Regions from separate parts of the Variovorax glucosi genome, predicted to be linked through region 2. Evidence: predicted binding sites of a transcription regulator. Region 2 holds the regulator's gene; each other region holds the start of a gene.
The links. The regulator sigma-54, encoded in region 2, starts transcription at its own class of promoters, with help from an activator protein. The targets are predictions, from matches to a motif close to TGGCANGNAANCTGCTTT.
Positions count from the first base shown of each region.

Region 1 (7,715 bases), on a different contig from region 2:
CACGTAGGCATAGAGCGCGTCCGACGACGAACCGGTGTCGTGGTTGTGCATGCTGACGTAATCGGCGGTCGCGAAGTACGACTCCGAGATCCAGCGGCCCAGTCGCACCGTACCGAAGGCGCCCGACAGGTTCACCTCGCTCTGGCGGCCGAAGAACGGACTGGCACTGATGCCGGTGTCCGAAGCGAAGCCGCTCTCGAGCGCGAAGCCGGCGCGCAGGCCGCCACCGAGATCTTCGGTGCCCTTGAAGCCGAAGCGCGAGGAGTTGTTGTAGAGCCCGTTGACCGACTCGTCGCCGATCTTCTGGTGCTCGACCGTCGTGTTGACGCGGCCGTAGAGCTGAACCGTACTTTGCGCAGAAGCGGAAGCGGCGCCCGAGAGCGCCGCGACGGCCAGGAAGGCCTCTACTGATTTGATGACCTTGAGTTTGTGCGATGCCTTCATCCGAATGTCCTTGTTGTGCCCCTGCAGCCTTCCGGAATGGAGGGCCCTCACCTCCGGTCTTCCGAGACCGGTGCGGGGTGCGACATTGTTGTAAGCAAGCGCCTACAGAGCAATCAAGGAAATCTGAACAAAAAGCTCGCTCTCGAAAATTGACGTGAACTAGTGCCCGCGACGTTCAGTCGTTCGCATAGATGTCGACGTCCTTTGTCTCGCGGATGAAGAGCGTGCCGATGATCAGCGTGGCGCCAGCGATGATGATCGGGTACCAGAGACCGTTGTACATGTTGCCGGTGCTGGCGACGATTGCGAAAGCCGTCGTTGGCAGCAGCCCGCCGAACCAGCCGTTCCCGATGTGGTACGGCAGGCTCATCGAGGTGTAGCGGATGCGGGTCGGGAACATCTCGACCAGCATCGCGGCGATGGGGCCGTAGACCATCGTCACCAGCAACACCAGCCAGAACAGCAGCGCGACCGTGAGCACCTTGTTGGTCTTCGCCGGATCGGCCTTGACCGGGTAGGTGGCCAGCTTCAGGTCGTCGCCGACTTCCTTCTTGAAGGCCGCGATCTGCTTAGCCGAGGCCTCGTCGAACTTCAGGTTCACCACATTCCCGACCGGCGCCGTCACGGTCTTGTCACCGATCTTGATGACGGCATTCGAGCCCGCCGCACCGGCCACGTTTTCGTAGCTCACCGAGTTCTGCACCAGATAGCGCTTGGCTATGTCGCAGGAACTGCGGAAATCGATTTCGCGCGCGACCGGATTGCCCTGGAACGAGCAGGTCGCCGGATCGGCGGTAACGGTGACGCCGGCCGTGGCTTGCGCACGCGCCAGATCGGGGTTGGCGGCCTCGGTCAGCATCTTGAAGACCGGGAAGTAGGTGAGCACGGCCAGCAGGCAGCCGGCCATGATGATCGGCTTGCGGCCGATCTTGTCCGACAGCGTCCCGAAGATCACGAAGAACGGCGTGCCGAGCAGCAGGGCTGCCGCGATCATCAGGTTGGCCGATGTCGCATCGACCTTCAATTGGGCCGTCAGGAAGAACAGCGCGTAGAACTGGCCGGTGTACCAGACCACGGCCTGGCCGGCGGTCAGGCCGACGAGTGCCAGGATGACGATCTTCAGATTCTTCCACTGGCCGAACGATTCGGTCAGCGGCGCCTTCGACGTCTTGCCCTCGGCCTTCATCTTCTGGAAAGCCGGCGATTCCGACAACGACAGCCGGATCCACACCGACACGCCGAGCAGCAGGATGGAGACGGCGAACGGAATGCGCCATCCCCAGTCGGCGAAAGCGACTTCACCGACCGTCAGCCGCACGCCGAGAATCACCACCAGGCTCAGGAACAGCCCCAGCGTGGCGGTGGTCTGGATCCACGATGTGTACGCGCCGCGCTTGCCGTGCGGCGAATGCTCGGCCACGTAGGTGGCAGCACCGCCGTATTCGCCGCCGAGCGCCAGGCCCTGCAGCATGCGCAATGCGATCAGAATGACCGGCGCCGCGACGCCGATGGTCGCGTAGCTGGGCAGCAGGCCGACGATGAATGTCGACAGGCCCATGATCAGAATGGTGACCAAAAAGGTGTATTTGCGGCCGATCATGTCGCCGAGCCGGCCGAACACGATGGCGCCGAACGGCCGCACAAGAAAGCCCGCCGCAAACGCCAGCAGCGCGAAGATGAAGGCCGCTCCGGCATCGAGCCCGCTGAAGAACTGCCTGGCGATGATTGCCGCCAGCGAGCCGTACAGATAGAAGTCGTACCACTCGAACACGGTGCCGAGCGAGGAAGCGAAGATGACCTTCTTCTCTTCCGATGACATGGGTCGGGGCGCGGGATGCGGAACCCCTCGCGAATCCAGTGTGGCTGCCATTGGGTCTGTCTCCTGTGAATGGAATGCGGCTCTTGTCGAGTGGGCCGTGAAACATTCTTTGACTGGAGACTGACCCGAAGCTTTCGCGAAACTTACCGCCGCTGACAACTTAAGGTCAAACCCGCGCGACAGGTTTCAGCATGTAGGAAAACTACCCTTTGGCTTGAAGGATCGACGGCCGCTTGTCGGCTTCGGCCCACGCAACGCCGTCGAACCACTCGTCTTGCTGCAGCGCCGCACGCAGCATCGGCAGACTGTCCAGACCCCAGAACACACGTCCGTCGACCGCGAAAGCCGGTACGCCGAACGTGTCGAGCGCGATCGCTTCGGCGGCGTTCTCGCGCAGGCTGGCGCGCGCTGCATCGCCGTTGCCGTCTCGCACGGCCGTCAGGCGCGCGGCCAGCGCTGCGAGACGCGCCGGATCGGTGGCTTCCGCGCCGCCGATCCATACGTCGCGGAAGATCGTCTCAGCGACGTGGCGGCTGATTTCGCCGTCGTTTGTCGTCGACATCGCCAGCCGAAGATGCGCCAGCGGGCTGTATGGATGCGAAGCCGGCATCTGCAAAGGAATGCCGAGCGAATGACCGAGCCAGAGCACATGGCGGTAGGTCCAGGCGCGCTTGGCCGGCGTCTCGGCCGGGGCGGTCTGGCCGTGCTGCTTAAGCAGTGCGCCGAGCAGGATCGGCTTGTAGCAAACGCTGTAGCTCAGGCCTTCGAGCGCTTCGGGCAGTTGCTCGAAGGCCAGATAGGCGTAAGGCGAGATGAAGTCCAGATAGAAGGTGATGTGTTTCATGTCAGGCGTCCTGGCTTGCGCGGCGCCCGATGGTGCGCCAGACCTGGCGTTTGCCTGCGTCGTCCATGCGACTCCAGCCGGCGATCTCGTCGAGCGTGCGCAAGCAGCCGTCACACAACCCACTGGCTGCATCGATGCGGCAGACCGAGGTGCACGGCGACGGCAGATCGCGTACCAGCACAGCCACGACGCCCGCTTTCGCGACCAGCGCAGCGCGGCTGTCCGGGCGGTCGTCGAGGCTCATTCGACAGCGACCACAACGGTCACATCCGCGACCGGCGCACCTGTCAGGCGTTCGATGTCGGCAGGTGTCAACCGAACCACCGAATTCGGGTGACCCGCCGCCGCCCAGACCTCGTCAAAGCGGAACAACTCGCGGTCAACAAGCACGACGGTCGGCGTCGCATGCGCGAAAGGCGATACGCCGCCAATCGAGAACCCGGTCTTCGCCTTGACGAAATCCGCATCCGCCCTGCCCGTGGCGCCGACCAGCGCATCGACCTTCTTCTGGTCCACGCGGCGATCGCCGGAGGTGATGACCAATACCGCCACATCGTCGCTCTTGCGGCGGAAGACGATGCTCTTGGCGATCTGGCCGAGCGCAACGCCCAGCGCGTCGGCCGCGTCCTGCGCGGTGCGGGCCGATGCGTCGAGCATGTCCGGCGCGTGCGGGTGGGCTGCGTCGCGCAGCATGAGGGCGACGCGCTGGACGCCGGCCGGAATAGGGAGAAGTTCGGAACCGCACATGTACCCGAGCATACGAAAAACGACGCATGGTGCAGTGCACCAGGAAAAGGCGTCCGTGCGCCATGTCGGCGCAGCAAGCCATCGGCGGGGTCGGAATCGACTTCGAGGAAGGGCGCAAGCGGCGCAAAACATCCGGCATGGATGTTGCTTGGACTCTGCACACTGTTTCGCCGGCGCCGTTGCCGCGGATTTTCACAGTGCCTCCGCTAATGAAGGCGGGATCCGAGCGAACCGACAGCGACCGAAGTTGCTACCGGCTTGCCTGTTCCGTTCTTATTTGCAGGAGTCGACATGAAAATCGCAGTCATCGGCCACGGCATGGTGGGCCACAAGTTTCTCGAGCAGCTTCACGACCTCGGCATCCCGAACGCAGAAGTCACGGTCCTTTGCGAGGAGCCCCGCGCCGCCTACGACCGGGTGCATCTCTCGGAATTCTTCTCCGGCAAGACCGCAGCCGATCTCTCGCTGGTCGAGGAAGGCTTCTTCGACCGCTCCGGCTTCACGCTGCGCCTGACCACCAAGGCAGCGGCCATCGAGCGGCGCGACAAGACCGTGACGACGCTGGATGGCGAAGTCGTCCACTACGACAAGCTGGTGATCGCTTCCGGCTCGACGCCCTTCGTGCCGCCGGTGCCGGGCCGCGACCGCGCGAACTGCTTCGTCTACCGGACCATCGAAGATCTCGAAGGCATGAAGGAATGCGGCGCGCGCTCCAAGACCGGCGTCGTGGTCGGCGGCGGTCTGCTCGGGCTCGAATGCGCGAAGGCGCTGCGCGACATGGGCCTCGAAACCCATGTCGTCGAATTCGCGCCGCGCCTGATGGCGGTGCAGGTCGACGAAGGCGGCGGCCGCATCCTGCGCAACAGCATCGAGGCGCTCGGCCTTCATGTGCACACCGGCCGCAACACGGTGGAAATCGTCGACGGCGCGACCGCGCGTCACCGCATGGTGTTCGCCGACGGCACGTATCTGGAGACCGACATGATCGTGTTCTCCGCCGGCATCCGCCCGCGCGACGAACTCGCGCGCCAGTCGGTGCTGGCGCTGGGCGCACGCGGCGGCGTGGCGATCGACACCCATTGCCGCACCAGCGACCACGACATCTACGCCATCGGCGAATGCGCGGCCTGGAACGACCAGACCTTCGGCCTCGTCGCGCCCGGCTACGAGATGGCGCGCGTTGCCGCGAAACATCTCGCCGGCCAGCAGGACGCCGCCTTTACCGGTGCCGACATGAGCACAAAGCTGAAACTGATGGGCGTCGATGTCGCCAGCATCGGCGACGCGCACGGCAAGACGGCAAATTCGCTCTCCTATCAATACATCAACGAACACAAGCAGATCTACAAGAAGATCGTTGTCAGCGCGGATGGCACGCAACTTCTCGGCGCGGTGCTGATCGGCGATGCGAGCGAATACGGCACGCTGCTGCAGATCGCGCTGAACGGCATCGCGCTGCCGGCGGACCCCGAATTCCTGATCCTGCCGTCGAGCGACGGCAAGGCCAAGCCCGGCCTCGGCGTCGATGCCCTGCCCGACACCGCCCAGATCTGCTCCTGCAACAACGTCACCAAGGGCGAGATCAACGCGGCGGTCGGCGGCGGCGCCTGCACCATCGCCGAGATGAAGTCCTGCACCAAGGCCGGCGCGACCTGCGGCGGCTGCGTTCCTCTCGTGACGCAGGTGATGAAGGTCGAGATGGCCAGGCTCGGCATGGCGGTCAACAACCACCTCTGCGAACACTTCCCGTATTCGCGCCAGGAGCTGTACCACCTCGTGCGCGTCGGCGAGATCCGCACCTTCTCCGACCTGCTGCACAAGCACGGCAGCGGCCTGGGCTGCGACATCTGCAAGCCGACCGCGGCCAGCATCTTCGCGTCGTGCTGGAACGATTTCGTGCTCAAGAAGGATCTGGCCAGCCTGCAGGACAGCAACGACTACTTCCTCGGCAACATCCAGAAGGACGGCACTTATTCCGTCGTGCCGCGCATGACCGGCGGCGAAGTCACGCCGGACGGACTGATCGCCTGCGGCCAGATCGCCAAGAAGTACGGTCTCTACACGAAGATCACCGGCGGCCAGCGGGTCGACATGTTTGGCGCGCGCGTCGAGCAGTTGCCCGCCATCTGGGAAGAGCTGATCGCGGCGGGTTTCGAGTCGGGTCATGCGTACGGCAAGTCGTTGCGCACGGTGAAGAGCTGCGTCGGCTCGACTTGGTGCCGTTACGGTGTGGACGACAGCGTCGGCCTGGCCGTCGAACTCGAGAATCGCTACAAGGGCCTGCGCGCACCGCACAAGATCAAGTTCGGCGTCTCCGGCTGCACCCGCGAATGCGCCGAGGCCCAGAGCAAGGACGTCGGCATCATCGCGACGGAAAAGGGCTGGAACCTGTACGTCTGCGGCAACGGCGGCATGAAGCCGCGCCATGCCGAACTGCTGGCCGTCGACCTGACCAAGGCCGAACTGGTGCAACTGATCGACCGCTTCCTGATGTTCTACGTGCGCACCGCCGACCGGCTGCAGCGCACCAGCACCTGGCGCGACAACCTCGAAGGCGGTCTCGACTACCTGAAGGGCGTCGTCGTCAGGGACACGCTCGGCCTCGCAGCCGAACTCGAAGCGCAGATGCAGCACGTCGTCGCCACCTACCAGTGCGAATGGAAGACTGCCATCGAAGACCCGAAGGTGCGCCAGCGCTTCCGCTCCTTCGTCAACAGCGACAAGCCGGACGAGCGTGTCGTCTTCGTGCCGGAACGCGGTCAGATCCGTCCGGCCAGCGCGAACGAGCGCATCGACATCGTTCCCGCGCTCGTCTGACAGCACAACACAAGAAATCCCCATGACCACCGAAACGACCCTTCAATGGACCGACGTCTGCGCAGCCGCCGACATCATTCCCGACACCGGCGTCTGCGCGCTGGTGGACGGCGTGCATGTCGCGGTCTTCCGCATCGGCAGCGATGTCGAAGGCGAGCAGTTCTTCGCCATCGACAACGTCGACCCGAAATCCGGCGCCAGCGTGCTTTCGCGCGGACTGGTCGGCAGCCTCGGCGACCACATCGTCGTCGCATCGCCGCTCTACAAGAACCATTTCGACCTGCGCACAGGCGAATGCCTGGAAGCACCGGAGCACTCGGTGCGCGCCCATGCGGTGCGCGTCGAAGCCGGCACCGTGCAGGTCGCGCTGCGCTGAATCTTCCGTCAGCGGTTTTCCCTTCGCGGATCTCTCCTTCCGCGCTTCTCGATTTCTCTTCCAGTTCCCAAGGTATTCATGGCCTATCTCGCTCCTGCCGAATTCGTGACCAAGATGGTCGATTCCGGCGAATCCAAGCTGCTGATGTCGACGCGCGACACGCTGATCCGCTCCTATATGGCCGGCGCCATCCTCGCCCTGGCCGCGGCCTTCGCGGTCACCGTCACCGTCAACACCGGTAATGCGCTGGTCGGCGCGATGCTGTTCCCGGTAGGTTTCATCATGCTGTACCTGATGGGCTTTGACCTGCTGACCGGCGTCTTCACGCTCGCGCCGCTGGCCGTGCTGGACAAGCGCCCCGGCGCCACCTGGAAGGGCGTGATGCGCAACTGGGGTCTGGTGTTCTGCGGCAACTTCGCCGGCGCGCTGACCGTGGCCGTGTTTATGTCGATCATCTTCACCTTCGGCTTCAGCGAAGCGCCCAACTCGGTCGGCGAACGCCTCGGCCACATCGGCGAAGGCCGCACGCTGGGCTATCAGGCGCACGGCGCGGCCGGCATGCTGACGCTGTTCATCCGCGGCGTGATGTGCAACTGGATGGTGTCGACCGGCGTGGTCGCGGCCATGATGTCGACCACCGTCTCGGGCAAGGCCATCGGCATGTGGAT
Region 1 covers NZ_JBPJZE010000002.1:233,798-241,512, reverse strand. Annotated here, with positions in the region: gene ACSFA3_RS09525 (porin) at 1-444, opposite strand, end outside; gene ACSFA3_RS09520 (MFS transporter) at 620-2,314, opposite strand; gene ACSFA3_RS09515 (2-hydroxychromene-2-carboxylate isomerase) at 2,466-3,107, opposite strand; gene ACSFA3_RS09510 (DUF1289 domain-containing protein) at 3,109-3,351, opposite strand; gene ACSFA3_RS09505 (YbaK/EbsC family protein) at 3,348-3,854, opposite strand; gene nirB (nitrite reductase large subunit NirB) at 4,146-6,671, shown strand; gene nirD (nitrite reductase small subunit NirD) at 6,694-7,047, shown strand; gene ACSFA3_RS09490 (formate/nitrite transporter family protein) at 7,126-7,715, shown strand, end outside.
Region 1: a site for sigma-54 is predicted at 3,988-4,005, ahead of nirB (nitrite reductase large subunit NirB). Genes of this name have one in related genera too.

Region 2 (7,715 bases):
GCCGCCTTCGACGGGCGGCATGCGCTGAAGCGCGTCGCCGCCGCGGAATTCGATCGACGCGGCCACGCCCGCGCGCTCGGCGTTGCGCTCTGCGAAGTCGACCATCCGGAACGCAACGTCGCTGCCGAAGATGACCGGCGCGCCCACGGTGCGACTGGCTTCGGTTTCTCGCTGCTTCGTCTCCGACTCGTCCTGCAGCGCGTCCCAGACGTGCGGCTGGAACGGCAGCAGTTTCTCGAATCCGAAACGCCGCAGCGCGCCGGCCGGAATGCCGAGCGCGATCTGTGCCGCCTCGATGGCGATCGTGCCGCTGCCGCAGCACGGGTCGTACAACGGCGCGGTCGAAACTTCGCCGCTTTCCGGGTTCCACCAGCCGCTGGCAGCCAGCATGGCCGCAGCCAGCGTTTCCTTGAGCGGCGCGTCGCCCTTGTCCTGCCGCCAGCCGCGCTTGAAGAGCGGCTCGCCGGAGGTGTCGATGTAGAGGGTGCAGGTGTCTGTGGTCAGGTGCGCGAAGACGCGGCAGTCGGGCCACTGCGTCTCGATGCTCGGCCGCACGCCGCCGGCCTTGGCGCGGAAACGGTCGGCGATCGCGTCCTTGATGCGCAGCGTCGCGAAGTTCAGGCTCTGCAGCGGGCTGTGCTGGGCAGTGGTTTCGATCTTGAAGGTCTGCTTCGGCGTGAACCAGATTTCCCAGGCGACGCCGCCGGCGATGTCGTAGAGATCGGTCTCGCTGCGATACGGCGCATGGGCCAGCTCGACCAGCACGCGCTGCGCCAGGCGGCTGTGCAGGTTGAGCTTCATGGCGTCGCGCCATGAGCCGCGCACGAAGACTCCGCCGCGCGACGCCATCAGGTCGTCGCCGGCGAGGCCCGTGAGGCCATGCACTTCCTGGGCGAGAAAGTCTTCGACGCCGGCGGCGCAGGGAAGGAAAAGATTGAGCTGGTTCATGATTTCAAAGCGACTTGCGCAGATTGGCCGGCGCGATGCGCAGCGCCTCGCGGTATTTGGCGACGGTGCGGCGCGCGCATTCGATGCCCTGCTCTTTCAGCATCTCGGAGATCTGACTGTCGGACAGCGGTTTCTTGATGTTCTCGGAGGTCACGAACTGCTTGATGAGCGCGCGTACCGCGGTGCTGGATGCGTTGCCGCCGGTCTCTGTGCCGAGCGCCGATCCGAAAAAATACTTGAGTTCGACCGTGCCGTACGGCGTCGCCATGTATTTGGCGGTGGTCACGCGGCTGATGGTCGATTCGTGCAGCCCGAGTTCATCGGCGATCTCGCGCAGCACCAGCGGCCGCATCGCGAGTTCGCCGTGGATGAAGAAGCTCTTCTGCCGTTCGACGATGGCGTTCGACACGCGGAGGATGGTATCGAAACGCTGCTGGATGTTCTTGATGAACCAGCGCGCTTCCTGCAGCCGCTGCGACAGCGCCTGGCTGCCTTCGCCCTTGTGCTGCTTGAGCGCGCCGGCATAGATGTCGTGCACGCGCAGGCGCGGCATGACGTCGGGGTTGAGCATCACGCGGAACTTGATGTTGGTGCCGTTGCCGCTGCGCGTGACGATCACGTCCGGCACGATCACGTTGCGCTCGACGTCGACGAAGCGCCGGCCCGGTTTCGGCTCCAGCGTCGCGATCTGTTGCAGCGCCTTGCGCACTTCTTCCTCATTGCTGCGCGTGAGCGTGGCCAGGCGCTTGAAGTCGCGGCGCGCGAGCAATTCCATCGGATGCTTGCAGATGGCGATGGCGGTCTTGCGCACCTGCACCTGCTCGTCCGACTCCTGCGGATCGGCCAGCGCGCGCAGCTGGATCGCCAGGCATTCGCCGAGGTCGCGGGCGCCGACGCCGACCGGCTCCAGGCTCTGCAGCAGGCCGAGCGCGACCTGGAAGTGATGCACCAGATCGTCGAACTGGTCGTTGTCGTCGCCGGCCAGACCGGATGCCAGCGCCGGCAGCGAATCTTCGAGATAACCGTCGTCGTTGAGCGATTCGATCAGGAAGCGCAGCGCGGCGCGGTCGTTGTCGCCCAGCCGCAGGCTCAGCGCCTGCCGGTGCAGGAAGGACTGCAGCGATTCCTGGCTGCGCGCGAGCTCGGTCGCGTCGGCCCGGTCGCCGCCGTCGTTGGAGCTGATGTTGTTGGAGCTGGCCGGCGCATCGCCGCCCCATTCGCTATCGTCCGGCGCCATCTCGACGGTGCCGTCGCCCTCCCAGTCGGGCTGGGCGTCGGAGATTTCAGCGGTATCGGCGGCCGGCGCTTCGGATTCGGCGGTCGAGGTGCTGCTGCTGGCGCTGTCGCTCGACGATGCCGCCGCCGACGGAGCGAACTCCTCGTCGCGCGGTCCGGGCGCGTCGACCGAGTCGATGCCGAACTCTTCCCGCTGCGCTTCTTCGGCGGTGCGTTCGAGGAACGGGTTCTCGTCGAGCATCTGCTCGACTTCCTGGCTGAGTTCGAGCGTCGACAGCTGCAGCAGCCGGATCGACTGCTGCAGCTGGGGAGTAAGTGCGAGATGCTGCGATACCCGCAGCGACAGGCCTTGTTTCATGCCGTCCAATGCTTCAAGGTCACATCCGGAAGTGTTCGCCGAGATACACGCGGCGTACTTCGGCGTTGTCGACGATCTCCGCCGGTGTGCCTTCGGCGAGCACCTGCCCGTCGCTGATGATGAAGGCGTGATCGCAGATGCCGAGCGTTTCGCGCACGTTGTGGTCGGTGATGAGCACGCCGATGCCGCGGCTCTTCAGGAAACTGACGATGCGCTGGATTTCGATGACGGCGATCGGATCGATGCCGGCAAACGGCTCGTCCAGCAGGATGAAGCGCGGCTGCGTGGCCAGCGCGCGCGCGATTTCGACGCGTCGGCGTTCGCCGCCCGACAGCGCCAGCGCCGGCGAATCGCGCAGATGCTCGACGCGCAGATCGGCCAGCAGCTCTTCGAGTCGCTGGTCGATGCGCTGCTTGCTGAGCGCGGCCATGTTGCCCTTGGCATCGGGTTCCTGCTGCAATTCGAGCACGGCGCGCACGTTTTCGCGCACCGTGAGCTTGCGGAAGATCGACGCTTCCTGCGGCAGGTAGCTCAGACCCATGCGCGCGCGCTTGTGGATCGGCATGTGTGCGATCGGCTCGCCGTCGATGCTGATCTCGCCGGCATCGGCGCGCACCAGGCCGACGATCATGTAGAACGAAGTCGTCTTGCCGGCGCCGTTCGGGCCGAGCAAGCCGACGACTTCGCCCTTCTGCACCTGCAGCGACACGTTCTTCACGACCTGGCGGCTGCCGTAGCGCTTCTGCAGGCCGCGCACTTCGAGACGGCTGCCAGCGGATTCGGTCGACGAAACCGGCTTGGCCTCGTTCCTGACCAGATTGGTGTCGATGCTCACTTGGCCGCGTCTCCGCCGCCGAGCGTCGTGCTCGGACGCAAGCCGCGACCCGTCGGCGCGACCGGCGTCGCAGGAGCCGAGCTGCCCGCGGCTGGCTCGCCAGCCGCACGCGGCGTCAGGATCGCCCGAACGCGACCGCCCTGCGCACCGGCCGCCACGCTGGCGCCGGGCGGCAAGGCTGCGCCATTGACGGTGAAGGTGTCGTTGCCCTGGTCGTAGACGATCAGTTCGCCGGTGGTTTCGTCGTTCGGCTTCGCGCCGATCAGCCGGCGCATCACGGCGCGGCGGATGAACTTGACGTTGTCGGCGCGGCTGTCGTACTCGATGACTTCGGATTCGCCCTCGGTCCACTCGTCGATGCCGGCATCGCGCTTCTGCTTGTAATAGGCGAGCTTGCCCGGCGCCGCGGTGACGACGCCGTACTGATAGCCCTCGGGATCCTGACGCACGTCGATGCGCGCGCCCCGGATGATGATCGTGCCCTTGGTCACCACCACGCCGCCGGTGAACACGCTGGTCTGCTTGAGGTCGTCGTAGCGCATGGCATCGGCCTCGATGTTCATCGGCTTCGTCCGGTCGGCTTTTTCGGCCTGAGCGGGCATCACCAGCACCGCCATCAACGCGACAGCGGTCGTGGTGGCAACGACGATTCGGCGGGAGAGAGATCGGATGAGTGTGTATCGCTGGTTCATAAAGGCACGAAACTTGCTCGAAGATTGTAAGCGTCAGGTGCAATGGCTTGACGCGCAGACAAAAAAGCCCGCCGAAGCGGGCTGCCTCCCCGACGCCGGACGCTGCCCGGTGCGTGCGAAATCAACCCTTGCGGGCCTCGCCGATCAGGAATTCCGTGACCTGCAACGCGCGGCCCAACGAGCCGGCCGTGTCGCCGTCGATGTAGTACCGGCCGGCCACGCCGAGCGCCGGCACGCCTGCGACCTGGTAGTCGGTGGTCAGTTGCGTCGCGCGCTTTGCCTTGCCGACGACGGTGAACGACTTGAACAGTTCGCCGAACTTCTTCGCGTCGAGACTCGGCTGCTTCGCAACCCATGCCAGGATGCCGGCATCGCCGCTCAGCGGCTGGCGCTGTTGATGGATGGCCTGGAACAACGCCATCTGGAACTCGTCGACCTTGCCCATCGCTTCGAGCGTGTAGTAGAGGCGCTGCTTGGGTTCGGTGTCGTTGCCGACGAAAGGCACGGGAATGCGCTTGAACGCCACATCGGCCGGAAGCGTCTTCACCCAGGTCTCGAGCTGCGGCTCGAAGGCGGCGCAATGCGGGCAGTTGTACGAGAAGAACTCCACCACTTCGACCTTGCCGGCAGGCGTGTCGATCGGGGCGCGCTTGCCCAGGGCGATGAAGTCCTTGCCGGCCTTCGGCGCGACGGGGGACTGCGCATGCGCAGCAGTGCCGATGGTTACTGCGACGAGAGGAAGCAGGCCGAGCGACGCAGCGGTCAGCGAAAAGTCACGACGTTTCATTTGAAAAATTCTCCTGTGGGCTGAAAGAGCCTTGGGACGGCGCGGAGTTCCCGCGCCAGGGAGGCAGGCCGGTCGAGCTGCAGCGGCATCAACCGCTCAGCGCTGGACCCGGACCAGATTGGATTCGAGGCCGCCGCCGTCGAGCCGCTCCTTGAGGCGGTCGGCGTCGTCCTTCTTGTTGAACGGGCCGGCGCGCACGCGGTAGACGGTGCGTCCGGCCTGTTCGCGCTCGGTGATGCGGGCTTCGACGCCCATCAACGAGAGCTTCGCGCGCTGCGATTCGGCGTCGTCGGTGGTGCGGAAGGCACCGGCCTGGACGAAATACATGAACGGATCGGCGCCGGTGGAAGCGGCAGCCGCTGTGGTGCTACTGTCGCCCGAATTGCCAGACCGGGCACGCGCCAGATCGCCGAGAGGATCACTCGAAGCCGGCGGTGTGCGGGCAGCCTCGACCGGCACCGGCGCGCGAGTGGCGCGAGGCGGCACAGCCGCCGTTGCGCCTGGCGCGACGACAGCAGGACTCGAAGCCGACGCGTCCGAACTGGGCGGATTCAGCGGACCGACCGATGCAGGCTGCGTCGGCGCAGCCGGGCGAGCCCCGGCCTTGCCCGACAGAGGACCGTTCGGGTTCCAGTCGCGGTTCTTGCGCGCCTCGGCTTCGTCCTGTTCGGCGCCGCCGCGCTGCGTCTTGGTCATGAACGGGATCGGCACCTTGGTCACGTAGACCGCGATGCCTAGCGCCACGCCCAGGCCGAGCACGATGCCGACGATCAGCCCGATGACGGTGTTTCCGCGTTGTCTTGATTTCATGGTGGAGAAAAGGAGATTCACATCTTGCTCGGCGCACTCACGCCCAGCATCGCGAGGCCATTGTGCAGTACCTGCGCGGTGGCGGCGACCAGCGCCAGACGGGCTTTCTTGACCGCTTCGTCTTCGACCAGGATGCGTTCGGCGTCATAGTAGCTGTGGTAGCTGGCGGCGAGTTCGCGCAGATAGAAGGCGACGTCGTGCGGCGCGAAATCCTTTGCGGCGGCGGTCAGCATGTCCGGGTACTTGGCCAGCAGCAGCATCAGCGACTGCGCAGCGGGAGTCGACAGCGCGCCCAGATCGACGTCCTTGAGCGTGGCCGCATCGCCGCCGTCCTTCTCCTTCCAGGCCGCGAGCACCGAGCAGATGCGCGCGTGCGCGTACTGCACGTAGTAGACCGGGTTGTCGTTGTTCTTGGCGACGGCCAGGTCGATGTCGAAGGTGTATTCCGTATCGGGCTTGCGGCTGAGCAGGAAGAAGCGAACCGCGTCGGTGCTGGTCCATTCGATCAGGTCGCGCAATGTGACGTAGCTGCCGGCGCGCTTGCTGATCTTGACTTCTTCGCCGCCCTTGACCACGCGCACCATCGTGTGGAGCACGTAATCGGGGTAGCTCTTCGGAATGCCGGCATCGACCGCCTGCAGTCCGGCGCGCACGCGGGCGATGGTGCCGTGGTGGTCGGTGCCCTGGATATTGACGACGCGATGAAAACCGCGCTCCCACTTCGCGATGTGATACGCCACATCGGGCACGAAATAGGTGAACGTGCCGTCCTGCTTGCGCATCACGCGGTCCTTGTCGTCGCCATAGTCGGTCGACTTCAGCCACAACGCGCCGTCCTGCTCGTAGGTCTTGCCGGCGTCGATCAGTTTCTGCACCGTCGCAGCGACGCGGCCGCTGGTGTAGAGGCTGGATTCGAGGTAGTAATTGTCGAACTTCACCTGGAACGCCTTCAGGTCCAGATCCTGCTCGTGGCGCAGGTAGGCGACGGCGAACTGGCGGATGGCGTCCATATCGGTGATGTCGCCGGTGGCGGTGACTTCGCGGTCGTCGGCCTTGACGGTCTTCCGTGCCTGGAAGTCGGCGGCGATCTCGGCGATGTATTCGCCGTTGTAGGCCGGTGCTTTTTCGCCGCTCGGCCATTCGGCGTCGCCGGGCTTGAAGCCGAGGGCGCGCAAATGCGTGCTGTTGGCCAGCGTCTGGATCTGCACGCCGGCGTCGTTGTAATAGAACTCGCGCCAGACATCGGCACCTTGCGACGCCAGCAGATTGCAGATCGCGTCGCCCAACGCAGCCTGCCGGCCGTGGCCGACATGCAGCGGGCCGGTCGGGTTTGCCGAGACGAACTCGACCAGCACGCGCTCTCCGGTCGTCGGCTGCCTGCCGAAATCGGAGCCCGCAGCCAGCACTTCTCGCACCACCTGCTGCTTGGCGACGGTCTTCAGGCGGATATTGAGGAAGCCGGGGCCGGCGATCTCGATCGCGTCGACCCAACGTGCAAAAGCGGGCGTGGCGCCCAGCGCGGCGCTGAGTTCCTCGGCCAGTTCGCGAGGTTTGCGACCAAGGGGCTTGGCCAGCTGCATCGCGGCGGTGCTGGCGAAATCGCCGTGAGCAGGAACCTTGGGAGATTCGAACGCCGCCTTGGAGGCGGCGCCGGGAGAAAGGGATTCGAGCATGCTCGCGAGTGCCGCGAGGAGCTCCTGTTTGACCAATTGCATAGGAAGATTTTACCGGGGCTAACCCTAAAAGTTTTGTTCACAGTCATCGGCTGCCACGGCTGGCCCGTTAGCAGGAGCGGCACAACTCAAAGCCGCAGCAGTCTTCTTTCAACCCTCAAGGACACACCAACATGAACAAGCTCCTGACTCTTCTCGCCCTGGGCGCATGCCTCTCCTTCGGTGCCGCGCAGGCGCAGGACAAGGCTGCTGCGCCGATGGCGGCGCCGGTCGCCGGCACCAGCTGCGCCACCCAGGCGATCGACAAGAACGGCAAGGCGCTGGCCGGTGCCGCCAAGAGCAGCTTCATGAAGAAGTGCGAAAAAGACACCAAGGC
Region 2 covers NZ_JBPJZE010000003.1:43,861-51,575, forward strand. Annotated here, with positions in the region: gene ACSFA3_RS14965 (THUMP domain-containing class I SAM-dependent RNA methyltransferase) at 1-948, opposite strand, end outside; gene ACSFA3_RS14970 (RNA polymerase factor sigma-54) at 953-2,542, opposite strand; gene lptB (LPS export ABC transporter ATP-binding protein) at 2,562-3,371, opposite strand; gene lptA (lipopolysaccharide transport periplasmic protein LptA) at 3,374-3,994, opposite strand; gene ACSFA3_RS14985 (thiol:disulfide interchange protein DsbA/DsbL) at 4,191-4,856, opposite strand; gene ACSFA3_RS14990 (SPOR domain-containing protein) at 4,953-5,666, opposite strand; gene argS (arginine--tRNA ligase) at 5,684-7,381, opposite strand; gene ACSFA3_RS15000 (hypothetical protein) at 7,513-7,715, shown strand, end outside.

Region 3 (7,715 bases), on a different contig from region 2:
AAGTACTTGGTGAGGCCGCGGATGGTGATGTGCGTGCCGGCCGGGCCGGGCTTGAAAGCCGGCTTCGGCACGTCGGCGAACACGGGTGCGTTGATGACTGCGGACATGGCGATTACCTTCCGGACCAGTGAACGATCTTGCGTTCGGCGACGAGGAACAGGATGTTCAGCGCATAGCCCAGCGCACCCGCCGCGAGGATGGCCGCGTACATGCTCTTCACGTTGAGCACCTGCTGCGCGTTGATGATGCGGTTGCCAAGCCCGGCGTCGGAGCCGATGAACATCTCAGCGACGATCACGATCACCAGCGCCATCGAGACGGCCGAACGCAGCCCGACGAACGACGGTTGCAGGCTCTCCCAGATCAGCACATCCTTGAACACCTGCCAGCGCGACGCGCCCATCACCTTCGCAGCCATCACCCGCTGCTTGCGCGCATTGATGACGCCGTAAGCGCTGTTGAAGATCACGATCAGGAACGCGCCGAAGGCGGCGATGGCGACCTTGTTCACGTCCGACACGCCGAAGATCAGCAGGAACAGCGGAATCAGCGCCGAAGACGGCGTCGAGCGGAAAAAGTCGATCAGGAACTCGACGCTGCGGTAGACGCGCTCGTTGCTGCCCAGCAGAACGCCGAGTGGCACGCCGACGACGGCAGCGATCACGAAAGCCTGCAGCGTGCGCCAGACCGTCACCGCGAAATCGGTCAGCAGCGGCCCGCCGGCCAGCCCGGTGATGAGCGCGGCGATGGTGTCGGCCGGCGTCGGCAGCAGGATCGGCTTGATGAAGCCGAGCCGCACCACCAGGTCCCAGGCGATGAACAGCACGACCGGACCGATGAACGGCAGCAGCCGGTCCCAGAGCGGGCGCTTCGGCACGGCGGCCGCGGCGCCGGCAGCGGGTGGCGTCCAGGCAGCGGCGGTTGCGGCGGTGGTGGTGAGCGTATCGGCCACGGTCAGGCCTTGTAGAGCAGGCTCTCGACGACGACCTTCTTGTCGAAGATGCCCTTTTCCGTGAACAGGTCGTAGAACTTCTGGAAGTAGGCGATATCGCTCGGCTTGAACTCGTTGTAGAGCATGTACGAGGCCAGCGGCACTTCGGCGGTCAGCGCGCCTTCGATGGCGGTGTAGCCCTTCATGTACTGGCGCGCGTCGGCCGGTTGCGTGCGCACCAGTTCGACGCCGCGCGTGTAGGCGGCGATGAATTTCTTCGCGACTTCGGGATTCTTCTTGATGAACTCGGTCGTCAGGCTGGCCGCGCCGCCGTGCCAAGGCGCCATCGGGTCGCCGAGGATGTACTTGGCGACAACGCCGGCTTCGATCACGCGGGTGGTGCCGTTCATTCGCCCGACGGTGCCGGTCGGCTCCAGCGTGTAGCAGGCGTCGACCTGGCCGGCGACGATAGCTGCGACGTGCTGGCCGATCGGCAGTTCGCTGACCGTCGCGCCGGTGGCGCCGGCTCGCTCGAGCATGGTCTTGCACAGCGTCACGTTTTGGATGCCGGGCCCGGACGCGACGCGCTTGCCCTTGAGGTCGGCCATCGTCTTGATCGGACCGTCCTTGGCGGTGATGAACTCGTCGAGCACGAACTTGGCATTGCTCGGGTTGGTGCAGAAGATCTTGAACAGTCCCGGCTGCGCAATCTCGCCGATGGCCAGGTTCGCGGAACCGGTGCCGTTGGAGCTGCCGTCGGAGCGCCCCGAGAGCATCGCCTCCATCACCTGCTGCGCGCCGGCGAATTTGAGCGGCTCGACGTCGAGACCCGCTTCCTTGAAGTAGCCCTTTTCGATCGCGGCGAAGAACGGCAATCCTGCTGCAACCGGCCAGTAGCCGATGCGCAGTTTGGGCGTCGACTGAGCCAACACCAGCGACGGCGCGGCAAGCGCGACCAGACCTGCGGCACCCGCCTGGAGCATGTGGCGACGCGAAGGTGCGCCTGCCGTGAAGGACTTGTCTTGAGAGACCATGGACCGACTCCTGGGTGGGATGGATTGAGGAAAGAAATCTGCTGGTTCTGCTCAGGCGGCAGGCGCGCGCCGCGAAGCGATGTAGCTGCGCCATCCGCCGTGGTGCGTGATGTCTTCCGCGCCGTCGAGCGCGATCGACTCGCAGACGAAGCCCTGCACGGTGCTGCCGTCGGCCAGCGTGAGCGTGCCGATGCCGAGCGGCGCGGGAATCATCGCGACGAAGGAGCCATAGGTCGTGGACGGCATCTCCCAGATTTCGACGATGAGCGCCGAGCCTTCCGCGGCCGGCACGCGCACCATGCCGGGCTTGGGCGGCACGGTGCCGGGCAGCGCGAACAGACGGTACTGGGCGGCGGTTTGCGTTTCACGCAGCAGCACCGCACCGCGTTCAGTCAACTGGCTGTTGAGCGGCATGCCCGAAAGATGGGCGCCGACGACGGCGACCTTGACCTTCTCGACCGTCGGCGCCGCAACGATCGTCGGCAAGGTGGCTGGCGCCGGTAACGGCAGGCCGGTCGCGCCCTGCGTCAGGCCCGTCGCGTGATGAACGCGTTGCGCCAGTGCCGCCAGCTGGAAGTCGCTGCCGCAGGGCCCGATCAGCGTCAGCCCGAAAGGCAGGCCGTCGCTACGCAGACAGGTCGGCACCGAGATGGCTGCGTAGTCGAGCAGGTTGACGAAGTTGGTGTACGCGCCGAGGTTGCGGTTGAGCGTCACCGGATCGGCCCGCATCGCCTCGATCGTGTAGTGCGCCGGTGCCGTCGGCACGACGAGGATGTCGATGTCGTCCCACATCGGCGCGATCTTCTGCGCCAACGCGCGCAAGTGAATCTGCGCATCGACCAGATCGGCCGCGCTGTAGCTTTTTCCGCGTGCCAGGATACCGCGGACAGGTTCGATGACGTCGTGTTCATGTGCATCGAAGAACGGACGCACCGCTGCGTAGCGTTCGGCCACCATCGCGCTGTCGTAGAGCAGATCGGCTGCTTTGGCGAGCGGGGCGTAATCGATCGGCACCGTCGTGGCGCCGAGCTTGTCGAGTTGCGCGAAAGAAGCCGCGAAGGCATCGGCCGATGCGGCATCGCCAAAGAATTCCAGCGCCGACGGAATGCCGACGCGCAGGCGCGAGGGCAACGGCGCAGTCGCAGGACTCAGCGGCCGGGAATACGGATCGAGCGCGTCGTAACCCATCGCAACCGCAAGTACCTTCGCCGCGAGTTCGACCGTCCGGGCAAAGATGGAGACGCAATCCACGCTTTGCGCAGCCGGCAGGACGCCGCGTGTGCTGATCAGACCCTTGGTCGGCTTTAGCCCGACGATGTTGTTCAGACCGGCGGGCACGCGTCCCGATCCTGCGGTGTCGGTGCCGAGTGCGAAGTCGACCTCTCCGACGGCGACCGTCCACGCAGAACCCGAGCTCGAACCGCCGGACACGTAGCGCGGATCGAAGCTGTTCGGCACCGCGCCGTACGGCGAACGCGTGCCGTTGAGTCCGCAGGCGAACTGGTCCATATTCGTCTTGCCAACGAGCAGCGCACCCGCATCGAGCAGGCGCTGAACGACATGCGCATGCGCTTCGGCATCGCTTGCGAAGCTCGGACAGGCAGCGGTCGTCGGAAGCCCCTCGACGTCGATGTTGTCCTTGACTGCAAAGCGCAGACCTTCGAGCGGCCGGTCTGCGATTGTCCCGGCGAGACCTAGCGGCGGATCGATTAGGGTGATCCAGGCCGTTGCCATTGCAGTCGCTTTTGGCTCGTTGCTCTGTTCTTGCAGCGAAGTCGATTCATGCACCATCATCAAGCATCCTGTCTTGTGTACAAGTTCAGATGCAAGCAGCGTGCCAACCCGAGTTCTTGTGGGCGTGACGATCGACGAATGCGAGGGGAGAGGAAACGAAAAAAGGACCCAGAGGGTCCTTTTTTAACGACTTGCGAAATTCCGAAGAACTCCAGAAGATCTGTTCTGGAGCGGGATAAGAGACTCGAACTCTCGACCTATACCTTGGCAAGGTATCGCTCTACCAACTGAGCTAATCCCGCGATTCAAGCCTCAGATTATATACCGGATTGTCGAGGGTCGACAACCAGGACCTCTCAATGCTTGATCGAGCCTTCTGGCGGTTGCGCCGCACGTTGCCTCGACAACTCGGCCACCGCGGCAGCCGATGCGGCAACTTCTTCGTCCGACAGCGGTGTCGGCATCTTCTCGAGTGCGATCTCCAGCACCTTGTCGATCCACTTCACCGGCACGATTTCCAGCCCGTTCTTCACGTTCTCAGGAATGTCCTGCAGGTCCTTGGCGTTTTCTTCCGGAATCAGCACCGTCTTGATTCCACCGCGCAATGCGGCCAGCAGCTTTTCCTTCAGGCCGCCGATGGCGGTGACTTCGCCGCGCAGCGTGATCTCGCCCGTCATCGCCACATCGCCGCGCACCGGAATACCGGTCAGCGCCGAAACGAAGGCTGTCGTCATCGCCGCGCCGGCGCTCGGGCCGTCCTTCGGCGTCGCGCCGTCCGGCACGTGAATGTGGATGTCGCGCTTTTCGAAGATATCGTCGCGGATGCCAAGCCGGCGTGCCCTGCTCCGCACGACAGTGCGTGCAGCTTCCACCGATTCCTTCATCACGTCGCCTAGTGATCCAGTGCGGCTGATGACACCCTTGCCCGGCATCGCGACTGCTTCGATCGTCAGCAGATCGCCGCCGACTTCCGTCCATGCAAGGCCGACGACCTGACCGACCTGGTTCTGCTTCTCGGCGAGCCCGAAGGTGTACTTGCGCACGCCCAGGAAATCGTTGAGGTTCGAGCCGTCGACCGTCACCTTCGGCGTCATCTTCTTCAGCAGCAGCCCCTTGACCACCTTGCGGCAGATCTTGGAGAGCTCGCGTTCCAGCGAACGAACGCCAGCTTCCCGCGTGTAGTAGCGGACGATGTCGCGCACGGCCTCTTCGGTGATGAGGAGCTCTTCTTCCTTGACGCCGTTGTTCGTCATCTGCTTCGGCAGCAGGTATTTCAGCGCGATGTGCGTCTTCTCGTCCTCGGTATAGCCCGAGAGCCGGATGACTTCCATCCGGTCGAGCAGCGCCGAAGGAATGTTCATCGAGTTCGAAGTCGCGACGAACATCACATCGCTCAGGTCGAAGTCGACCTCGACGTAATGGTCACCGAAAGTGTGGTTCTGCTCAGGGTCGAGCACTTCGAGCAGCGCACTCGACGGGTCGCCACGGAAATCGGTGCCCAGCTTGTCGATCTCGTCGAGCAGAAACAGCGGGTTCCGCGTGCCGATCTTGTTCAGGCTCTGCAGCACCTTGCCCGGCAACGCGCCGATGTAGGTACGGCGATGGCCGCGGATCTCCGCCTCATCGCGCATGCCGCCAAGCGCCATGCGCGTGTATTTGCGACCCGTAGCCTTGGCGATCGATTGACCCAGCGAGGTCTTGCCGACACCGGGTGGCCCGACCAGGCACAGGATCGGCGCCTTGACCTTGTCGACACGTTGCTGCACCGCGAGATACTCCAGGATGCGGTCCTTGACCTTGTCCAGCCCGTAGTGATCTTCGTTCAGCACCGCTTCGGCATTCGCCAGGTCGTGCTTGATCTTGGTCTTCTTGCTCCACGGCAAGCCGATCAGTACATCGATGTAGTTGCGCACCACCGTTGCTTCGGCCGACATCGGCGACATCAGCTTGAGCTTCTTGAGTTCGCTCTCAGCCTTCTTGAGCGCTTCCTTGGGCATCTTGGCGAGCTTGATCTTCTTCTCGATCTCCTCAATGTCGGCGCCGTCCTCGCCCTCGCCCAGTTCCTTCTGGATCGCCTTAACCTGCTCGTTCAAATAGAAATCACGCTGGTTCTTTTCCATCTGTCGCTTGACGCGACCGCGAATCTTCTTGTCGACGTTCAAAATGTCGACTTCGCGCTCGAGCTGGCCGAAGAGGTTCTCCAGACGCGCCTTGACATCGTCCAGATCCAGCACGCCCTGCTTGTTGTCGAGCTTGAGCGGCAGATGCGCGGCAATGGTGTCCGCCAGACGACCGGGATCGTCGATGCTCGATATCGACGTCAGGATCTCGGGAGGAATCTTCTTGTTCAGTTTGACGTACTGGTCGAACTGCTGCATGACCGCGCGGCGCAGGGCCTCGATCTCGGTGCTTTTCTGGCTTGCCGCATCGGGTGCGGGCAGCGGCATGACGTTGGCGGTGAAATGCGTCTCGCCGTCGTGAATGCTGTTGACGCGGGCACGCTGCTGGCCTTCGACCAGGACTTTCACGGTGCCATCTGGCAGCTTGAGCATCTGCAGAATGGTCGAAACGCAGCCGACCTCGAACATGTCCTCGACGGACGGCTCGTCCTTGGCGGCGGCTTTCTGGGCGACGAGCATGATGCGTCGCTCGGCTTCCATCGCGAGCTCGAGCGCCTTGATGCTCTTGGGGCGTCCCACGAAAAGCGGGATCACCATGTGGGGGAACACCACGACGTCTCGCAGCGGCAGCAGCGGCAGGTCGATGGCGTCAGGGGGCAAAGGGGTGTGGCCGGACATGCGGATCCTCGAAGTGATCAGACGAAGATGGAACGCGCCGCCCGGATTTCAAGCCCGGAGGGCGCGTTCATCGGAGGGAACGCGTTCAGCGTTCAAGAAAGCCTAGGCCTTCTTGGCCGCTTCACGATACACCAGCAGCGGCGGCTTGTTTTCCTCGATGGTCGATTCCTCGACGACCACCTTGTCGACATTGGTTGCGTTGGGCAATTCGAACATCGTGTCGATCAGCGATTGCTCCAGGATCGACCGCAGTCCGCGAGCACCGGTCTTGCGTGCCAGCGCCTTGCGTGCAATCGCCTTCAGCGCGCCGGGCCGGATCTCGAGATCGACGCCTTCCATCTGGAGCAGCTTGACGAACTGCTTCACGACTGCGTTCTTCGGCTCGGTCAGGATCTTGACCAGCGTGTCTTCGCTCAACTCGGCCAGCGACGCCACGACGGGCATGCGACCGACGAGTTCGGGTATGAGGCCGAACTTGATCAGGTCTTCAGGCTCGACTTCGCGGAACACGTCGGTCAGGCTGCGCTGCGCCTTGCTTCGCACCAGCGCTCCGAATCCGATGCCTGACGCTTCGGTGCGGTTCTCGATCACCTTCTCGAGTCCGGCGAAAGCACCGCCGCAGATGAACAGGATGTTGGTCGTGTCGACCTGCAGGAAATCCTGGTTCGGATGCTTGCGCCCGCCTTGCGGCGGTACGCTGGCCATCGTGCCCTCGATCAGCTTGAGCAGGGCCTGCTGGACACCCTCGCCCGACACATCGCGCGTGATCGAGGGGTTTTCCGACTTACGGGAAATCTTGTCGATCTCGTCGATGTAGACGATGCCGCGCTGCGCACGCTCAACTTCGTAGTTGCAGCTCTGCAGCAGCTTCTGGATGATGTTCTCGACGTCCTCGCCGACGTAGCCGGCTTCGGTCAGCGTCGTGGCGTCGGCCATCACGAAGGGAACGTCGAGCATCCGCGCCAGTGTCTGAGCCAGCAACGTCTTGCCCGAGCCGGTCGGGCCGATGAGCAGGATGTTGCTCTTGCCGAGTTCGACTTCGTCGCCCTTGGACTTTTCCTTGTGGCGCAGGCGCTTGTAATGGTTGTAGACCGCCACGGATAGCATGCGCTTGGCAGGCTCCTGGCCGATCACATAGTTGTCGAGGTTGTTCTTGATCTCGAGCGGCGTCGGAAGATCGCTGCGCGGATCGCGGGCTTCATCGCCGCTCGGCAACTC
Region 3 covers NZ_JBPJZE010000001.1:812,295-820,009, forward strand. Annotated here, with positions in the region: gene ACSFA3_RS03915 (ABC transporter ATP-binding protein) at 1-107, opposite strand, end outside; gene ACSFA3_RS03920 (ABC transporter permease) at 113-952, opposite strand; gene ACSFA3_RS03925 (ABC transporter substrate-binding protein) at 955-1,965, opposite strand; gene atzF (allophanate hydrolase) at 2,017-3,699, opposite strand; tRNA gene ACSFA3_RS03935 (tRNA-Gly) at 3,926-4,001, opposite strand; gene lon (endopeptidase La) at 4,056-6,497, opposite strand; gene clpX (ATP-dependent Clp protease ATP-binding subunit ClpX) at 6,600-7,715, opposite strand, start outside.
Region 3: a site for sigma-54 is predicted at 3,788-3,805, ahead of atzF (allophanate hydrolase). Genes of this name have one in related genera too.

Region 4 (7,715 bases), on a different contig from region 2:
CCACTGGGCTACCTGGTGGAAGGCGCGAGCCGCCGAGGGCAACGAGTTCGCATCGCACACCTACGACCATGCGTACTGGCGCGGTGACGAACGCGGCGTGGCACCGAGCTTCCGGATCCGGCCGTCCGCCGGCGCGTTCGCGGGCCGGGAATTCACCTGGAGCGCGGCACAGTACTGCGAGAACATCTCCAGGGCGAGCGACCGCATCGCTCAGATTACCGGCAAGAAGCCGTTGCCGCTGTTCCGCGCGCCGGGCGGCAAGACATCGCCGAAGCTGCTTGCCGCCGCCGAAGCCTGCGGCTTCAGGTACGTCGGCTGGGCGCCGGCCGGTTTCCTGGGCGACGAGCTGCCGAGCGAGAAATTCAGCAACGAGCGCTTGCTGCAGCAGGCGCTCGACGGCATTCGTCCGGGCGACATTCTGCTGGCGCACCTGGGCATCTGGTCGCGCAAGGATCCGTGGGCGCCGGCGGTGCTGGAACCGCTGATCGTCGGCCTGAAGGCCAAGGGCTTCTGCTTCCAGACGCTGCGTCGCCATCCGGCCTACAGTGAATGGATCGAAAGACATAAATGACGGAATGGTTGACCGACCAGTTCGCGGCTTGCCAGCAGTGGGTTTTCGAGACCCTCATGCAGCCGCTGGTCTATGCGGTAGGGCTCGGAGGTCGCGTCGAGGATGCTTTCGATGCGACCGGCTGGCTGTTGGTCGGCTTGCTCCAGCTGCTTGTGCTGATCGCGGTGATCGGGCCGCTGCAGCGCTGGCGTCCGGTCGAGGCCGTAACCGATCGCGCGGGCATCCGGCTCGACATTCTCTACACGGCAATTCACCGGCTCGGCATATTCCGGGTGGCGATGTTCCTGCTGCTGCAGCCTTTCTTCGACGAATGGCTGGGCCTGCTGCGCGCCTCGGGTGTCGGCACGCTGCACTTGGACGAACTGGTGCCGGGAATCACCGACATTCCGCTGGTGGCCGTCGTCATCTACCTGGTGGTGCTGGACTTCGTCGAATACCTGATCCATCGCGGTCAGCACCGCTTCAACTGGTGGTGGGGACTGCATTCGCTGCACCACTCGCAGCGCCAGATGACGATGTGGAGCGACAACCGCAACCATCTGCTCGACGACGTGCTGCACGACACGATCATCGTGGTGGTCGCGCAGCTGATCGGTGTGGCGCCGGGCCAGTTCATCGCGATCGTGGCGCTGATGCAGCTCAGCGAGAGCTTCCAGCATGCGAACTTGCGGATGAGTTTCGGTGCCATCGGCGAGCGGCTGTGGGTGAGTCCGAGATTCCATCGCACGCACCATCGAATCGGCGACTACGGTGCGGAAGGCGACGGTCACGAGACACGGGGGCAGGGCGAAATCCACGGCAGCAACTACGGCGTGCTTCTGCCATGGTGGGACATGCTGTTCCGCACCGGCGATTTCTCGAGACGCTACGAGCCGACCGGCATCCGTGACCAGGTCGAGCCGGACGCGAACGGCCGGGTGCGCGAATACGGTCGCGGCTTCTGGTCGCAGCAATGGCTGGGACTGCTGCGCCTCGTCGGGCGCGGCTGACCGACAACGCACTCTGCCGGCAGGACCGTCTCTGGACTACGCAAGGGTCGGCTACGCAGCGTTATCCTCGGCACCCGATGCGACTCCTACTCGATTCTTTCTGGCGCGCCGTCGCCTATTGCCTCCGCCCGCGCGTGATCCTGCTTTCGCTGGTGCCGCTCGGTTTGATGGCGGTGCTGGCTGCGGTATTCGGCTATTTCTTTTGGAATTCGACCGTGATCTGGACGCGCGGCGCGCTCGACGCGTGGCCGCTGCTGTCGAGTCTCTGGGGCTGGCTCGGCGGACTGTTTTCCAGCGACATCGCATCGATGCTGGCGCCGCTGGTCGTGGTGCTGGCTGCGACGCCGGTGATCGTCCTCGTCGCTTTGCTGCTGGTTGCCGGTCTGATGGCGCCGGCGCTCACCGAGCTCGTTGCCGACAGGCGATTCACGACGCTGGAACGCAAGAAGGGCGCTTCGTTCGTCGGCAGCGTCGCGCGTTCGCTCGGCCTCAGCCTGCTGGCGCTGGTGGCGCTGCTGGTGTCGATGCCGCTGTGGCTGATCCCGCCGCTGGTGCTGGTTCTGCCGCCCCTGATCTGGGGCTGGCTCACCTACCGCGTGATGAGTTTCGATGCGCTGGCCGACCATGCCAACGCAGAGGAACGCGCGACTTTGCTGCGCACCCACCGGATGCCGTTGCTGGCGATGGGCGTGCTGTGCGGCTATCTCGGCGCGGCGCCGAGCATCGTCTGGGCGTCGGGGCTGCTGTTCGCTGCCGCATTCTTCGTGCTGGTGCCGTTGGCGATCTGGATCTACACGCTGGTCTTCGCCTTCTCGGCGCTATGGTTTGCGCATTACACGCTGGACGCGCTGGCACAACTGCGGGCGCAGCGCGCCATATCGCCAGCGTCGGCAGCGTCGGTCGCGACATCGCCCGATGCGCTGGTCGTCGCGTCCGATTCAACGGCTCCCGCAGCTTCATCTTCCATCCAAAGGACCCTCCCATGAGCCGCAACTTCGGTTTGATCATCGTCGGCGACGAAATCCTTTCGGGCAAACGCCTCGACAAGCACATGCCCAAGTTCATCGAATTGCTCGCCGCCCGCGGCCTGTCGCTGACCTGGGCCGAATACGTGGGCGACGAGCCGGCCCGCATCACTGCCGCACTTGCGCGTGCTTTCGCATCGGGCGATGTCGTGTTCTCCACCGGCGGCATCGGCGCGACGCCCGACGATCACACGCGGCAATGCGCGGCGGCCGCGCTTGGCGTGCCGCTGCTGCTGCATCCGGAAGCCGAGGTGCTGATCCGCGAGCGCATCAAGGACACCGCTGAAGAGCAAGGCCTGACGTACGAGCCGGACCGGCCCGACAACGTCCATCGCCTGAACATGGGCGTGTTCCCGACCGGTGCCGAGATCATCCGCAATCCGTACAACAAGATTCCCGGCTTCAGCGTCGGCGACGTGCATTTCGTACCCGGCTTTCCGGTGATGGCCTGGCCGATGATCGAAACCGTGCTCGACACGCGCTATGCGGATCTTTTCGCGCACGGTCAGTCCATCGAGAAATCGGTGGTGGTCTACGGCGCGATGGAAGCGACGCTCACACCGCTCATGCAGGACATCGAGGCAGCGCACCCGGGCATCAAGGTCTTCAGCCTGCCAAGCGTCGATCATCCGGTGCACGGAAGGCACATCGAGCTGGGCGTCAAGGGCGACCGGGCCTTGATCGAAGCGGCCTATGCACAGCTTTTGGAAGGTTTGCACGGTTTTGACGCGCGTCTCGGCCCTGAGTTGGTGCGATAACCTACGCCGCACCAAACTGGTGTGATCTGGCCCGATAGCCGATAAGTACTCTCCCGCAATCGGTTGCAAATAACTCGTTTGCAGCCAATGGCACAGAAACTGCATTCCCTCCCCCCTGCAGACCAAACCAAACCCAACCAGGAGAAATTGATGGCAAAGACCGTCGCCGACGTACTGAAGCTCGTGAAGGAAAACGAGGTCAAGTTCGTCGACTTTCGCTTCACCGACACCCGTGGCAAAGAACAGCACGTCACCGTGCCGGTCTCGCATTTCGATGAAGACAAGTTCGTTTCGGGCCACGCGTTCGACGGCTCGTCCATCGCCGGCTGGAAGGGCATCGAAGCATCGGACATGCAGCTCATGCCCGACCCGAATACCGCCAACATCGATCCGTTCTTCGAAGAAACGACGCTGATCCTGACCTGCGACGTGGTCGACCCGGCCGACGGCAAGGCCTACGAGCGCGATCCGCGCTCGCTTGCCAAGCGCGCAGAGGCGTACATGAAGGCTTCCGGCCTGGGCGACACCGCCTACTTCGGACCGGAACCCGAATTCTTCGTGTTCGACAGCGTGCGCTGGAAGAACGACATGTCGGGCTGCTTCGTGAAGATCGATTCGGAAGAAGCTTCGTGGAACACCGACAAGGAATACGAGCACGGCAACACCGGCCATCGTCCCGCTGTCAAGGGTGGCTACTTCCCGGTTCCGCCGGTCGACAGCTTCCAGGACATGCGCTCGGAAATGTGCCTGGTGCTCGAATCGCTCGGCATCCCGGTCGAAGTGCATCACCATGAAGTGGCCAACGCCGGCCAGATGGAACTCGGCACCAAGTTCAGCACGCTGATTCAGCGCGCCGACTGGGTCCAGCTGCAGAAGTACGTGATCCACAACGTGGCCCACGCCTACGGCAAGACCGCCACATTCATGCCCAAGCCGATCGTCGGCGACAACGGTTCCGGCATGCACGTGCACCAGTCGGTCTGGAAAGACGGCAAGAACCTGTTCGCCGGCGACGGCTATGCAGGCCTGTCGGAATTCGCGCTGCACTACATCGGCGGCATCATCAAGCACGCCCGTGCCCTGAACGCCATCACGAACCCCGGCACCAACAGCTACAAGCGCCTGGTTCCGGGCTACGAAGCACCGGTCAAGCTGGCTTACTCGGCCAAGAACCGTTCGGCATCGATCCGCATTCCGTTCGTCGCGAATCCGAAGGGCCGTCGCGTCGAAGCACGCTTCCCGGATCCGCTGATGAACCCGTACCTCGGTTTCGCCGCGCTGCTGATGGCCGGCCTCGACGGCGTCGAGAACAAGATCGATCCGGGCGAAGCGGCCACGAAGGATCTCTACCATCTGCCGCCTGAAGAAGACGCGCTGATCCCGACCGTCTGCCACAGCCTCGACCAGGCACTCGAATGTCTCGACAAGGACCGCGCCTTCCTGACCAAGGGCGGCGTGTTCACCGAGTCTTACATCGATGCCTACATCGAACTGAAGATGCAGGAAGTCACGCGCCTGCGCATGGCGACGCATCCTGCCGAGTTCGACATGTACTACTCGCTGTGATGCTTACCCCTGTCGCAAGACGGGGGTTGCACCGGAACAAAGGCGGCTTCGGCCGCCTTTTTCATTGGCGTCGGGGCTTGGGACGAACAGAACCAGGAATGCATGAGAATGCCTTTTTGCTGTCCAACTTCTCATTCTCTCGACCATGAAGACCAGGTTCCTGCTTTTGCTGATGTCGGCCGCGTCCCTGGCGGCCTTGCCCACCGTCGCGCAGGAGCGCGTCTGGCGCTGCGGCAATGAATACACGAACAACGCCGCCGTAGCCAAGGAAAAGGGCTGCAAGGTGATGGAAGGCGGCAACGTCACGGTCGTGCAGTCCCCGCGTCCGGCTTCCGGTGGCGGAGCCGCAGCCAATCCGGCGGTCCGTGCGCCGGGCGGCAGTCCTGCAGGCAGCCCGCGTGTCGAAGGTTCCGACCAGCGTGCGCGCGACGGCGAAGCCCGTTCGGTGCTGCAGTCCGAACTCCGCAAGGCCGAATCGCGGCAGGTCGAACTGCTTCGCGACTACAACAACGGTCAGCCAGATAAGCAGGGCGGCGAGGCCCGCAACTATCAGAAATACCTGGACCGCGTGGCCGACATGAAAGCCGAACTGACGCGCAACGAGAGCGACATCGCCGGCATCCGGCGTGAGCTCGGCCGACTGCCGGCCAACGGAGCACCCTGATGGTCTTCGGCAAGCCGGCCTCTTCCTCGAAACGTTTTCAGGCATTCGATCTGCTGGCGACGCTGATTGCGGTCGTCAACCGCAACGGCCTGGTGCTGTTCGCGAACGCGGCGCTCGAAGACGTGCTGGGCACATCGCGCCGGACGCTCGAGGGCTCGTCCTTCGGCGCCTGCTTCAACGAGCCGCAAGTGCTCCAGACGGCGCTGGACGGTGCAAGTGCCAATGATTTCGCCACGCTGCGCTACGAAGCGTTCTTGCGCCGCGTCAATCACGACATGATGCCGGTGCAGATCACGCTGGCTCAGAGCGACAAGGTCGGCGAGCTGATCATCGAGTTGTCTCCGCTCGACCAGCAGGTCAAGCAGGACCGCGAAGAAAGACTGCTCGACCAGGCGCAGGCCAACAAGGAGCTGATCCGCAACCTGGCGCACGAGATCAAGAATCCGCTGGGCGGAATCCGCGGCGCGGCGCAACTGCTGCAGATGGAGGTCGAGTCGCGCGATCTGATCGAGTACACGCAGGTGATCATTCATGAGGCCGATCGGCTCCAGTCGCTGGTCGACCGACTCCTGGCGCCGCACCGCCGGCCGCATGTGGTGGGCGACGTGAACATCCACGAAGTCTGCGAGCGCGTGCGTTCGGTGATCCTGGCGGAGTTTCCGCGCGACCTTCACATCGAGCGCGATTTCGACGTGTCGATCCCGGAGTTTCGCGGCGATCGCGAGCAGCTGATCCAGGCGACGCTCAACATCGTCCACAACGCGGCACAGGCGCTGTCCGAGCGCCGTGCTGCAGGCGATGCGCAGATCACCCTCAAGACACGCATCGCCCGTCAGGTCATATTCAACAAGCAGTGGTATCGACTGGCACTGGAATTGCATGTCATCGACAACGGGCCGGGTGTGCCGAGCGCAATCAAGGACCGAATTTTCTATCCCCTCGTGTCGGGAAGAGAAGGCGGAACAGGGTTGGGACTCACGCTCGCACAGACCTTCGTGCAACAGCACCATGGGGTGATCGAGTGCGATAGCGTGCCGGGCCGAACCGATTTCAAATTACTGATACCGCTGCCGTAGAGGCCGGACGACAAGGGAACTGCATGAAGCCGATCTGGATAGTAGATGACGACCAATCGATTCGCTTCGTGCTCGAGAAGGCGCTGCTGCGCGAAGACCTGCCGACGCGCAGCTTCACCAATGCCCGCGAAGTGCTGGCGGCGCTCGAAGCTGCAGCCGGCGACGAAGCGCTCGGACCACAGGTCCTGGTGAGCGACATCCGCATGCCCGGCGGTTCCGGGCTCGACCTGCTCGACAAGATAAAGGCCAAGCATCCGGGCCTGCCGGTCATCATCATGACCGCGTTCTCCGACCTCGACAGCGCCGTGTCGGCGTTCCAGGGCGGCGCTTTCGAATACCTGCCGAAGCCGTTCGACCTGCCTCGCGCTGTCGAACTCATTCGTCGTGCCGTCGAGGAAAGCATGCGCGAGGAGGTGGCTGAAGAACGCATGGCCGCCGCGCCGGAAATGCTCGGTCAGGCGCCTGCGATGCAGGATGTGTTCCGTGCCATCGGGCGTCTGTCGCAGAGCAACGTGACGGTGCTCATCACCGGCGAATCAGGCTCCGGCAAGGAACTGGTCGCGCGCGCGCTGCACAAGCATTCGCCGCGAACCAACGGCCCGTTCGTCGCCATCAACACGGCGGCGATCCCGAAGGATCTGCTGGAGAGCGAACTCTTCGGCCACGAGCGCGGCGCCTTCACCGGCGCGCAAACCATGCGCCGCGGTCGTTTCGAGCAGGCCGAAGGCGGTACGCTATTCCTCGACGAAATCGGCGACATGCCGTTCGATCTGCAGACGCGTCTGTTGCGCGTGCTGAGCGATGGTCACTTCTATCGCGTCGGCGGTCACAACTCGGTCAAGGCCAACGTGCGCGTCATCGCGGCGACGCATCAGGATCTCGAACAGCGCGTCAAGCTCGGTGGCTTTCGCGAAGACCTTTTCCATCGGCTGAACGTCATCCGACTGCGCCTGCCTGCGTTGCGCGAACGCGGCGAAGACGTGCCGGCGCTCACGCGGCATTTCCTTCAGCAGAGCGCCAAGCAGCTCGGTGTCGAGCCGAAGCGCATCGCCGAGGCGGCGTTGAC
Region 4 covers NZ_JBPJZE010000002.1:1,104,717-1,112,431, forward strand. Annotated here, with positions in the region: gene ACSFA3_RS13385 (polysaccharide deacetylase family protein) at 1-571, shown strand, start outside; gene ACSFA3_RS13390 (sterol desaturase family protein) at 568-1,560, shown strand; gene ACSFA3_RS13395 (EI24 domain-containing protein) at 1,638-2,546, shown strand; gene ACSFA3_RS13400 (competence/damage-inducible protein A) at 2,543-3,343, shown strand; gene glnA (type I glutamate--ammonia ligase) at 3,494-4,909, shown strand; gene ACSFA3_RS13410 (hypothetical protein) at 5,055-5,573, shown strand; gene glnL (nitrogen regulation protein NR(II)) at 5,573-6,649, shown strand; gene ntrC (nitrogen regulation protein NR(I)) at 6,673-7,715, shown strand, end outside.
Region 4: a site for sigma-54 is predicted at 3,432-3,449, ahead of glnA (type I glutamate--ammonia ligase). Genes of this name have one in related genera too.